2 linked regions of the Prochlorococcus marinus str. GP2 genome follow. Each later gene encodes a partner of the first gene's protein in a complex. Links are inferred from orthologs where the notes say so. Each region holds a gene or a part of one and is shown in the gene's direction. Other genes may lie near its edges.

Region 1 (4,436 bases):
TTCAAGAAGAAATATTCATCACACCATGGTTTGAAAACTTTATGCAAATTTTTATCAACTTTCTCACAAGCTTTTTTATGCTCTCTATGAAAATTTCTCACATCTGAAAGATAAGGATAAAAAGGAGTTAAGTCTGCACCTCCACCGAACCACCAAACAGGTCCAGCTTCGAAATAACGATAATTCAGATGAACAGTAGGAATATATGGATTCTTAGGATGCAATACCATAGAAGTTCCTGTCGCAAACCATTCATGACCTTTTGCTTCGGGCCTCTGAGAGATGATTGATTGAGGTAATTCTTTCCCCTGTACTTCAGAAAAATTTACTCCTGCTTGCTCAAAAATAGAACCGTTTTTCAATACTCTTGATCTTCCACCACCACCTTCGTCTCTTAGCCAGGATTCTTCAACGAATTTCCCTTTACCATCTACATTCTCAAGGCCTGAACAAATTTTGTCTTGTAGACCTAATAAGAGATTTTTAGTTTTTTCTCTCGAGTTTTTAGGAGGTTCTTTGAACATGTATTTAGAAAATCTTAAAGAAAAAATTTTTGGTTAATTATAAGTTTCCCTTTATAATTTCTCTTAGGGGGTCCTTATTTCCTATTATTTGATAGTTCGACATAGTTCTTAATCTTTCTAACAGTCGACTACCTTGTCAAAATATTTAAAAATTTAATGACCACAATAGAAGATGCGAATTATGCTTTACAAAAGGTTCTAGATACTGGATCAAAGAAAAATGTAATTGAATTAGCTTGGATTAAAAACGTAAGAGTAACTATTCCAAGAGTAATCGTAACACTATCATTGCCATCATTTGCAAATTCTCAGAGAGATAGAATTGTGAATGAGGTTCGTAAAGTACTACTAGATTTTAAAGATATTGATGATGTTCAAATAGAGATAGATAATAATCCTTCAGTAAAAGAATCTAAAACTGAAAGTAATGGTCCTGAGTTACAGCAGATTGATGGTATTCGTCATATCATCGCTGTTAGTAGTGGTAAAGGTGGAGTAGGGAAAAGTACTATTGCAGTGAATCTAGCTTGTTCTTTAGCTAAATTAGGTTTAAAAACTGGGTTGCTGGATGCGGATATTTATGGACCTAATACACCCTCAATGATGGGAGTTGCAGAGCAGAATCCAAAGGTTACTGAAGGTAGTGGTAATGATCAAAGGTTAATCCCAATCAATAAATATGGAATTTCATTAGTTTCTATGGGTTTCTTAATAGAAGAAGGTCAGCCAGTTATCTGGAGGGGACCAATGTTAAATAGTATTATCCGTCAATTTCTTTACCAAGTTGAATGGAATAATCTTGATTTTTTGGTTATTGACTTGCCCCCAGGAACAGGAGATGCTCAAATCTCTCTCTCCCAATCTGTTCCTATTTCTGGAGCTATTATCGTCACAACTCCACAACAAGTGTCCTTGCAAGATGCAAGGAGGGGATTAGCAATGTTTAAACAACTTGGTGTGCCGCTATTGGGAGTTGTAGAAAATATGTCAGTATTTATTCCGCCAGATATGCCAAGTAAAAAATATGAAATTTTTGGTAAAGGTGGTGGACAAACATTAGCTAAAGAAAATGATTTACCTTTGTTGGCACAAATCCCTATTGAAATTCCTATTGTTGATGACAGCAATAAAGGAGTACCAATCTCAATAAGCCAACCAAATAAGGAAAGTTCTGTTGAATTTGTTAATTTAGCTAAATTAATTAAAAATCAATTTGTTTGTAGTTAATTGATGTTAAGGAGAATTTCTTTATTAAATAAAAGAGGTTTTTTACAAAAAAAAGACAACTTTAGTAGAAAATTTTTATTTTCTCCACTCCTTTTAATTCCTCTTTTTCTAGTTATTATTTCGGGGTTTTTAATAAAAAGTATTCAGGATGGTTTTTTAGCATCTAATTTTTTTAGCCATGTCTTAACAGGTTTTTTAGGCTATTTTTTGGCATTTTTTATTTCTTACATACCCTTAGAGAGAATTAGAAAGTATCTGATTCCATTCTATTTGTGTACTTTAATCTCATTATTTCTAATTTATTTTTTTGGGATCTCAGTTTCTGGAGCTCAAAGATGGCTAAACTTAGGAATATTTTCTTTTCAGCCCTCAGAAGTCGCCAAATTAAGTACTGTATTAGCTCTTGCTTTAGTACTCGAAAAAAAAATAATTTCAACAATAAGAGATTTAGTATTGCCCTTATTAGTAGTTATTGTTCCTTGGTTATTAATTTTTTTTCAACCAGACCTTGGCACCTCTTTAGTTTTATTGGTTCTGACAGGTGTAATGCTCTATTGGTCGCAAATGGCTATAGAGTGGATTTTGATATTAGTTTTTTGTCTTGTAACATCAATATTATATTTATCCATACCAAATCTTCTTATTTTCTGGATCCTATTTATAGGATATCTTGCTTATAGATCTTCGAAAAGGAAAATTATTTTTTCTTCTCTCGCAATGTCGTTGCACTTATTGGTGGCAAAATTGACACCAATTTTGTGGCAATATGGGCTCAAAGACTATCAAAAAGATAGATTAGTTTTATTTTTAGATCCAAATAGAGATCCCTTAGGTGGTGGATATCATTTAATACAGAGTCAAATTGCAATTGGTTCTGGCGGACTTTTTGGGACTGGTTTGTTAAAAGGTAAGCTCACTAATTTGCAATTTATACCAGAACAACATACTGATTTTATTTTTAGCGCTCTAGGCGAAGAGTTGGGTTTTATGGGATGCATAATAGTTTTATTTTTGTTCTTTTTTTTGATTAAAAAACTTATTAATACTGCATCAATTGCCCGGACTGACTTTGAATCTTTAGTAGTTATTGGAATCGCAGCAACTTTTTTATTCCAAATAATTATTAACTTATTTATGACAATTGGATTAGGACCAGTTACTGGAATTCCCCTTCCTTTTATGAGCTATGGCAGAACGGCATTGGTGATTAATTTCATATCTATTGGATTTGTTTTATCTATATTGAAACGTTCAAGATCATTAAGAAGTTGATGAAATCACAAATCACTATTAAAAACATTCAAGACCTTTTGATTAAAGGAGTTCAAAAAATATATGTTGATGATGAAACATCTCGAAGAATGTGGTGGGCTTCTTTAGAGGTTATTCAAAAAGATTTCTTATCTCAGAATTATAAAAAGGGAGGTATTTGGGTTGCATCGCCTTTGCCTGCTCTAAATGAAAAAAAATTTTTTAATCAACTTCATGGCTGGCTTTGGGCGCCTGAGGGCTTTCCTTATTTTCAGAATGAAAATGCAGGTTTTTTACCAGGCAATAATTCAGATAAACTAAAGAAAGATTCCGATATAGTTAGTAATTATAAAGTCCTAAATCTAGGCCAAAAAGATGGTTATGAACCTTTTTTGATGATAATCACTCCAAATTTTCAATGCATATTATCAATTGCAGGAGAAAAAGATAAGAAAATTTTATTAATGAAGTGTGATGAAGAAAGCCTAAAAATTTCAATTGAATTAATGCATGCAAAATTAAATCAAGAAAATTACGATGAAGGAGTTAAATTTCGTAGTGCAATAAATAATTTAGGGAATTTGAGTATTAATAATCAATTTGAAAAATTATTTTGGCCGATATTATCGGCAAAATTAGCGAATTTCATGCCAAAGCATAATATCCAGAATTCTGCAGAAAATTATGAAAAAAATGTCCAGATAACTGAAGCAAAATTATTACGTGCAATTTCGCATGAAGTAAGAACGCCTTTGGCAACAATAAGAACCCTAATTAGTTCTACTTTAAAAAAATATAATATGGATGAATCAATGAGAAATCGTTTAATTCAAATAGATAATGAATGTAATGAACAAATTGATAGATTTGGTTTAATCTTTAATGCAGCTGAATTAGTAAGTAATGAAGTTCCGTCACAAAATAACTTAGCAAAAATCAATTTAGCAGAAATTTTTAAGAAGCTTTCTCCTTTATGGAATAAACAATTAAATCGACGTGGGATTTCTTTAAAGATTGATATCCCCAATCAACTACCGCAAATTTTGAGTGATTCTGAAAAATTAGAGTTAATGTTAAGTGGATTAATTGATAAAAATACTAGGGGATTAAAGGAAGGTAGTACATTAATTTTAGAATTAAGAACAGCTGGTCAAAAACTTAAACTTCAATTAAAAGTACAAAAATTGGATATTAATCATAAAGAAATTCTAAAAAAAGATAATAGTTCCGACATTGGTCCCGTTTTAAATTGGAATCCTCAAACTGGTAGTTTACAACTAAGTCAAAATGCCACTCAAAAACTATTAGCGAGTTTAGGAGGGCATGTTACAAAAAGGCGTGATACAGGTTTGACAGTGTTTTTCCCAATTTCAGATTCAAAATGATCGTGAGAAAGATGTCACATAAGTTATAAATATATTAAATAATGTAGAA
Region 2 (4,538 bases), on another replicon or contig:
ATACTTCATGGGTAGAAAATAAGATAATTGAAACGGTTAATTTACTTCGTTCTGATATTTTCCCCAAACCTTCAATAAATTGCGAATATTGTAATTATCTAAAAAAGCGCTGGGATTTATCAAAAAATTAATACAAATAAAATAATTATTTGATATTTCTGGAAAAAAATTAAATAAAAGATAATCTTTAATTAGATTATAAAATTTTGGACTTTTGATAAAATCGAAAAACTCTGAAAGAAAGATAACTAATCATCTCCAACAAGATGTAGTAAAAATTTCTGGGAAAACAATATTTATTAATCCTTTTTTGTATTGGCGGAGATTTGACGAAAATACAAATAGATGGCTTAGAGAACCTGGTCAAATGTCAGAGGATCAGATTCAACCTAATAGGAATCGTTTTTATCCAGAAATAGAGTGGGCTGATTTAAGTCATGAGCAAAAACTTATAAAAGATGCGACAGTTGAGATGTTTTTAAAAACTCTTGAATTGATTAGTACATTTCACCCTAATCTTAGTTCAGGACAATTATTAGAAATTGAGAGAAAAATGGCGATTATAAAAAAAATACCTTTTGAAAAGTGGGTCACAAAATCTTTCGCAAAAAAAGCAAGATTATTAGAAAATGAAAAACGAAAATTTCAGAGAGAAAGGTTTTTAAGCAGTTGGAGGGAATGGTTTATTCTTCAAAATACTCAACAGGCTATTTTGCCATTGATAGTCACAATATTTATATCATCATTTATTGGTTGGTCTTTAGGAATATCTAAAAACAGTTGCAATCCCTATTTTGAACAAAATTTTGATAAATTAAATTAATTTATTGTGATATTTTTTAGTACTGAACTTAATATTATTTTGATAAAATAAATTTTTTTATTTAAAATTGTATATATAGAATAATGAATTTAAAATTTTATGAATGATAATTTTAATTCTAGTAAGATAAAAAATTACGATAATACTTTGAATAATGAAGAAAGTGAATATAAAAAATTACTTACTGTACTAAAAGAGATACGCGAAACCATTGCCTTATTAGAAAAAACAATATCTAGATAAATTTAAATTCTTTGATCAAAAGTAATTCTAATAAAAAACTTATTTCACCAAGGAGACAACCTGTAGTCTTACTTATTTTTTCTTCTATTTCGTTTTTTTTGATTTTATTAAGGTTGATTTTTTTACAACTATTAAATTATGAATCTTTTAAAATAATGTCTGATGAGAATAGGATTAGACTGATTGCTTCGCAACCAGTACGTGGAAGAATACTTGATAAAAATGGCTATGTTTTGGCAGATAGTAGAGTTAGATATTCTTTGATAATAAAACCTCAATCTATAAATCAAAGATATTGGGAAAAACAAAAATTACGCATCTCTAATTTGTTAGATATAGATAGTAATTCAATAGAAAAAAAATTTCTTAATGGTTTACAAAATCAAAAACTCTCAGTCACTATTCTTGATGATTTAAATATCGAGCAATTAATAAGATTTAGGGAAAATGAAGATAATTTATTTAGTTTTGAAATAGCTACGAAATTAATTAGAAATTATCCTTATAAATCTGTAGCTGCTCATGTGATTGGTTATACTCAGCCAATCAATGATTCAGAATATAAATTCTTATCTAAGAAAGGTTATAAATTTAATGACTTAATTGGAAGAACTGGAATTGAATATGTGTATGAAGACTTTATAAGGGGTGAATGGGGCGGAGAGATGATTGAAGTTAACTCTTTAGGTGAATTTCAAAAATCGTTAGGTATCAAACCGTCTAAACAAGGTAATGATATTGAATTGACAATTGATATAGACTTGCAACTAGTTGCAGAGGAAGTTTTAAAAGACAAAAAAGCGGGAGCGATAATAGTTATGGATCCAAGAGATGGTGCAATAAGAGCGATGGCAAGTAGCCCAACTTTTGATCTAAATTTTTTTTCAAAGGATTTTAAGCCTGAGAGGGAATATAATAATCTATTTAATTCTTCTGAGAAACCTTTATTTAATAGAGCACTAAATGCTTATGACCCAGGAAGTGTATGGAAAATTGTAACGGCTTTAGCTGGCTTGGAAAGTGGAAAATTTCCCATTGATACAATGCTTGAAACAAAATCATGTATTACTTATGGCAGCCAATGTTTTAGAGAACATAATGATTTAGGCTTTGGAGTAATAGGTTATGAAGATGCTTTAAGAGTTTCAAGTAATACATTCTTTTACCAAGTGGGATATGGAGTAGGTGTTGATGAAATTTATAAGGTTGCCAGAAAACTTGGTTTTAATTCTTTTTCTGGGATTGAAATTGCTGAGCAAGAAAATATAGGACTAGTAGCTAGCAGTCAATGGGCTAAAGATGGTAGAGGATGGGGGGACCCTGGAAGAACCCCTTGGGTCCCAGAAGATATTGCAAGTATGTCGATTGGTCAATTTGTTGTTCAAGTGACTCCTATTCAAATAGCAAGAGCATATGCTCTGATTGCAAATGGAGGTTATTTAGTGACTCCTCATTTAGTTAATAAAGATGGGGAATATCTTTCAGAAAAAAAACGAATTAAAAGTGATATTGATCCAAAACATATTCAGTTAATAAACAATGGTTTAAGGAAAGTAGTTGAATCTGGCACAGGTGTATCAATTAATTATGGAGTTTCAAATTTACCTCCTGTTTCAGGTAAAACGGGAACTGCAGAAGATGGTGAAGGTGGTTTAGATCACGCTTGGTTCGTTTGTTTTACTCCCTCCGAAAAGAGTGAGTTACTTATAGTCGCCTTTGCACAAAATACACCTGGTGGGGGATCTGTGCATGCACTTCCTATGGCTAGAGAAATTTTGAAAGTTTGGAATAAGAAAAAATGATATTTTATTATCTTTTAAAGTTCTATGTTTTTAATTTTTTCATTTGTAGAAGTCTTTGAATAATATCTTCAATAGTTTTGGTATCTATCGGTTTGCTATATGAGGATAAAAGCTGCCTCCCCAATACCTGACTTCCTAAATGAACTAATTGAATACGTAATGAAGTAAGAAGTTCCAGTCCTATTCCACCAGAAAATGTTGCAATTGCGATAGGTTGTCCATTAAATAAATTCCTGAAGTCATCTCCCGAAATAGAGAGCCATGCTATGAAGTTTGAGAGAATTGGAGGTATGGATCCATTATATTCTGGAGCACAAATAACCCATTTTTCTATTGCGAAAAGCTTTTTTTTTAATTCCTTTATTTCACTTGGAATATTTTCTTTGCTATGAATTCGCGGATTAAATAGTGGAATATCAATAGTAGTAAGATCTAATATCTCAGAACTTATTTTAAGTTCATTACTTTTTTCAAGGAATTTCTGAGAAAGTTCTAGATTTTTCCCGCAACTAGCTGAAATAATTATTAGATCCTTTGATTCAGTCATAAATAAGATAAATAAATTTAATAGTTAGCACCAGTTTTACGGTGATGAACTGCTGTTAAACAATCGGACTTAAGTATATTACCGTGTTGTACTTCAGCATATATTACCCAATGATCCCCACATTCCATTCTTTCTTTTACAGAGGCATCCAACCATGCTAAGGAGTTAGGAATTATTATCTGTTCATTAGGAGTAAATTCAATATTTAAGCCTTCGAATCTATTCTCACCTGGTGAAAAAGGTTTTGTGAATCTTTTCAAAGGTTCTTTAAAATCTTTTTCACTTAAGATATTTAAAGCAAATGAATCTCCTACTTGAAGTAGAGACTCTACAGATCTATCCTTTGCTACAGCAATACTTAATCCTGGTGGAGAAAAACTTGCTTGACTAACCCAGGATGCAAGCATAGCTCCTCTGATATTATTCTCATCTTTTCCTTTAGAAGCAGTTAGAACACAAAGTGACCCAATTACTCTTCCAAGAGCTTGTAACTTTGGATCTGTTTTACTTGTGATCATTCCAGTATCTGATTTTCTAGGTTTTTTCTTAGCTCTCTTTATAATTTTTCTCCCAAAGTGGGTTCCTATTTCTTCTAGCTCTTTAATTTTTGGTTTATTTGGACTGAATTTAATTCTTATAGGTTCAAAACTAAAGTGAAAACCGCCGTCTTTTAATTTTGATTCAAGTAAATCTATCGCCTCGCCGCTCCAGCCGAAACTACCAAAAATCCCAACCGGTTTATCTCTATTGCCCTCTGATAATAATGTCCCTAATGCACTTACTATAGGCGTTGGGGCGTGCCCCCCAAGTGTGGGAGATCCTATTAAATATCCATCTGCATTTTGGATAGATTTTATGAGTACATCATTTGATGTAAATTCACAATTAATACTTTCCACTTCAACTGAGGTTCTATTTATACCTTTGGCCAAAGCATCCCCTATGGAAGCTGTATTTCCATAAGCACTTGCATAAATAAGAGCGATTTTAGGATTATTTGTTGTGAGATTTTCACCCCATCGAATGTAGTCATTTAAAAAGCTTTTTAGGCTATATTCAATAGCTGGACCGTGCAATGGTGCAATGGTTTTAATGTCATAATCTGCAATTTTTTCAGTTATTG

Evidence for each region.
Region 2: the proteins of rodA (region 1) and mrdA are in contact, whole or in part, in a crystal structure (PDB 6PL5), measured with the Thermus thermophilus proteins. The link is inferred for Prochlorococcus marinus str. GP2 from one-to-one orthologs. Residues at the interface, in WP_223903423.1 of Thermus thermophilus: Phe161, Val165, Phe168, Val169, Leu172, Pro198, Tyr199, Glu202, Tyr211, Arg212, Asp213, Gln220, Val221, Gln223, Ser224, Ile226, Ala227, Ile228, Gly229, Ser230, Gly266, Phe267, Val270, Leu274, Tyr277, Gly278, Leu281, Phe285, Leu289, Arg297; in WP_223903432.1 of Thermus thermophilus: Arg4, Ile5, His6, Leu8, Ala9, Phe12, Ala15, Leu16, Leu19, Gly20, Arg22, Ala23, Trp24, Leu26, Gln27, Val28, Tyr31, Tyr34, Leu36, Leu43, Thr45, Asp47, Lys156, Gln157, Gly158, Ser160, Val184, Leu201, Glu202.

The regions. Positions count from the first base shown.
Region 1 is NZ_JNAH01000008.1:299,252-303,687, reverse strand. What follows is about bases 1,025-3,888. They hold rodA (rod shape-determining protein RodA), read left to right. Parts: upstream 1,025-1,754; coding sequence 1,755-3,023; downstream 3,024-3,888. Other genes in these bases: EU91_RS00810 (sensor histidine kinase), read left to right, coding at 3,023-3,888; EU91_RS00800 (Mrp/NBP35 family ATP-binding protein), read left to right, coding at 1,025-1,751. In the rest of the region: hemF (oxygen-dependent coproporphyrinogen oxidase), read right to left, coding at 1-524; more of EU91_RS00800, read left to right, coding at 681-1,024; more of EU91_RS00810, read left to right, coding at 3,889-4,387. UniProt on the Escherichia coli protein: Peptidoglycan polymerase that is essential for cell wall elongation. Also required for the maintenance of the rod cell shape. Functions probably in conjunction with the penicillin-binding protein 2 (mrdA).
Region 2 is NZ_JNAH01000003.1:27,247-31,784, forward strand. What follows is about bases 507-3,472. They hold mrdA (penicillin-binding protein 2), read left to right. Parts: upstream 507-1,077; coding sequence 1,078-2,868; downstream 2,869-3,472. Other genes in these bases: EU91_RS07440 (hypothetical protein), read left to right, coding at 507-823; EU91_RS09245 (hypothetical protein), read left to right, coding at 923-1,066; EU91_RS07430 (NAD(P)H-dependent oxidoreductase), read right to left, coding at 2,891-3,415; EU91_RS07425 (diflavin flavoprotein), read right to left, coding at 3,433-3,472. Outside these bases: EU91_RS07445 (PD-(D/E)XK nuclease family protein), read left to right, coding at 1-131; more of EU91_RS07440, read left to right, coding at 215-506; more of EU91_RS07425, read right to left, coding at 3,473-4,538. UniProt on the Escherichia coli protein: Catalyzes cross-linking of the peptidoglycan cell wall. Responsible for the determination of the rod shape of the cell. Is probably required for lateral peptidoglycan synthesis and maintenance of the correct diameter during lateral and centripetal growth.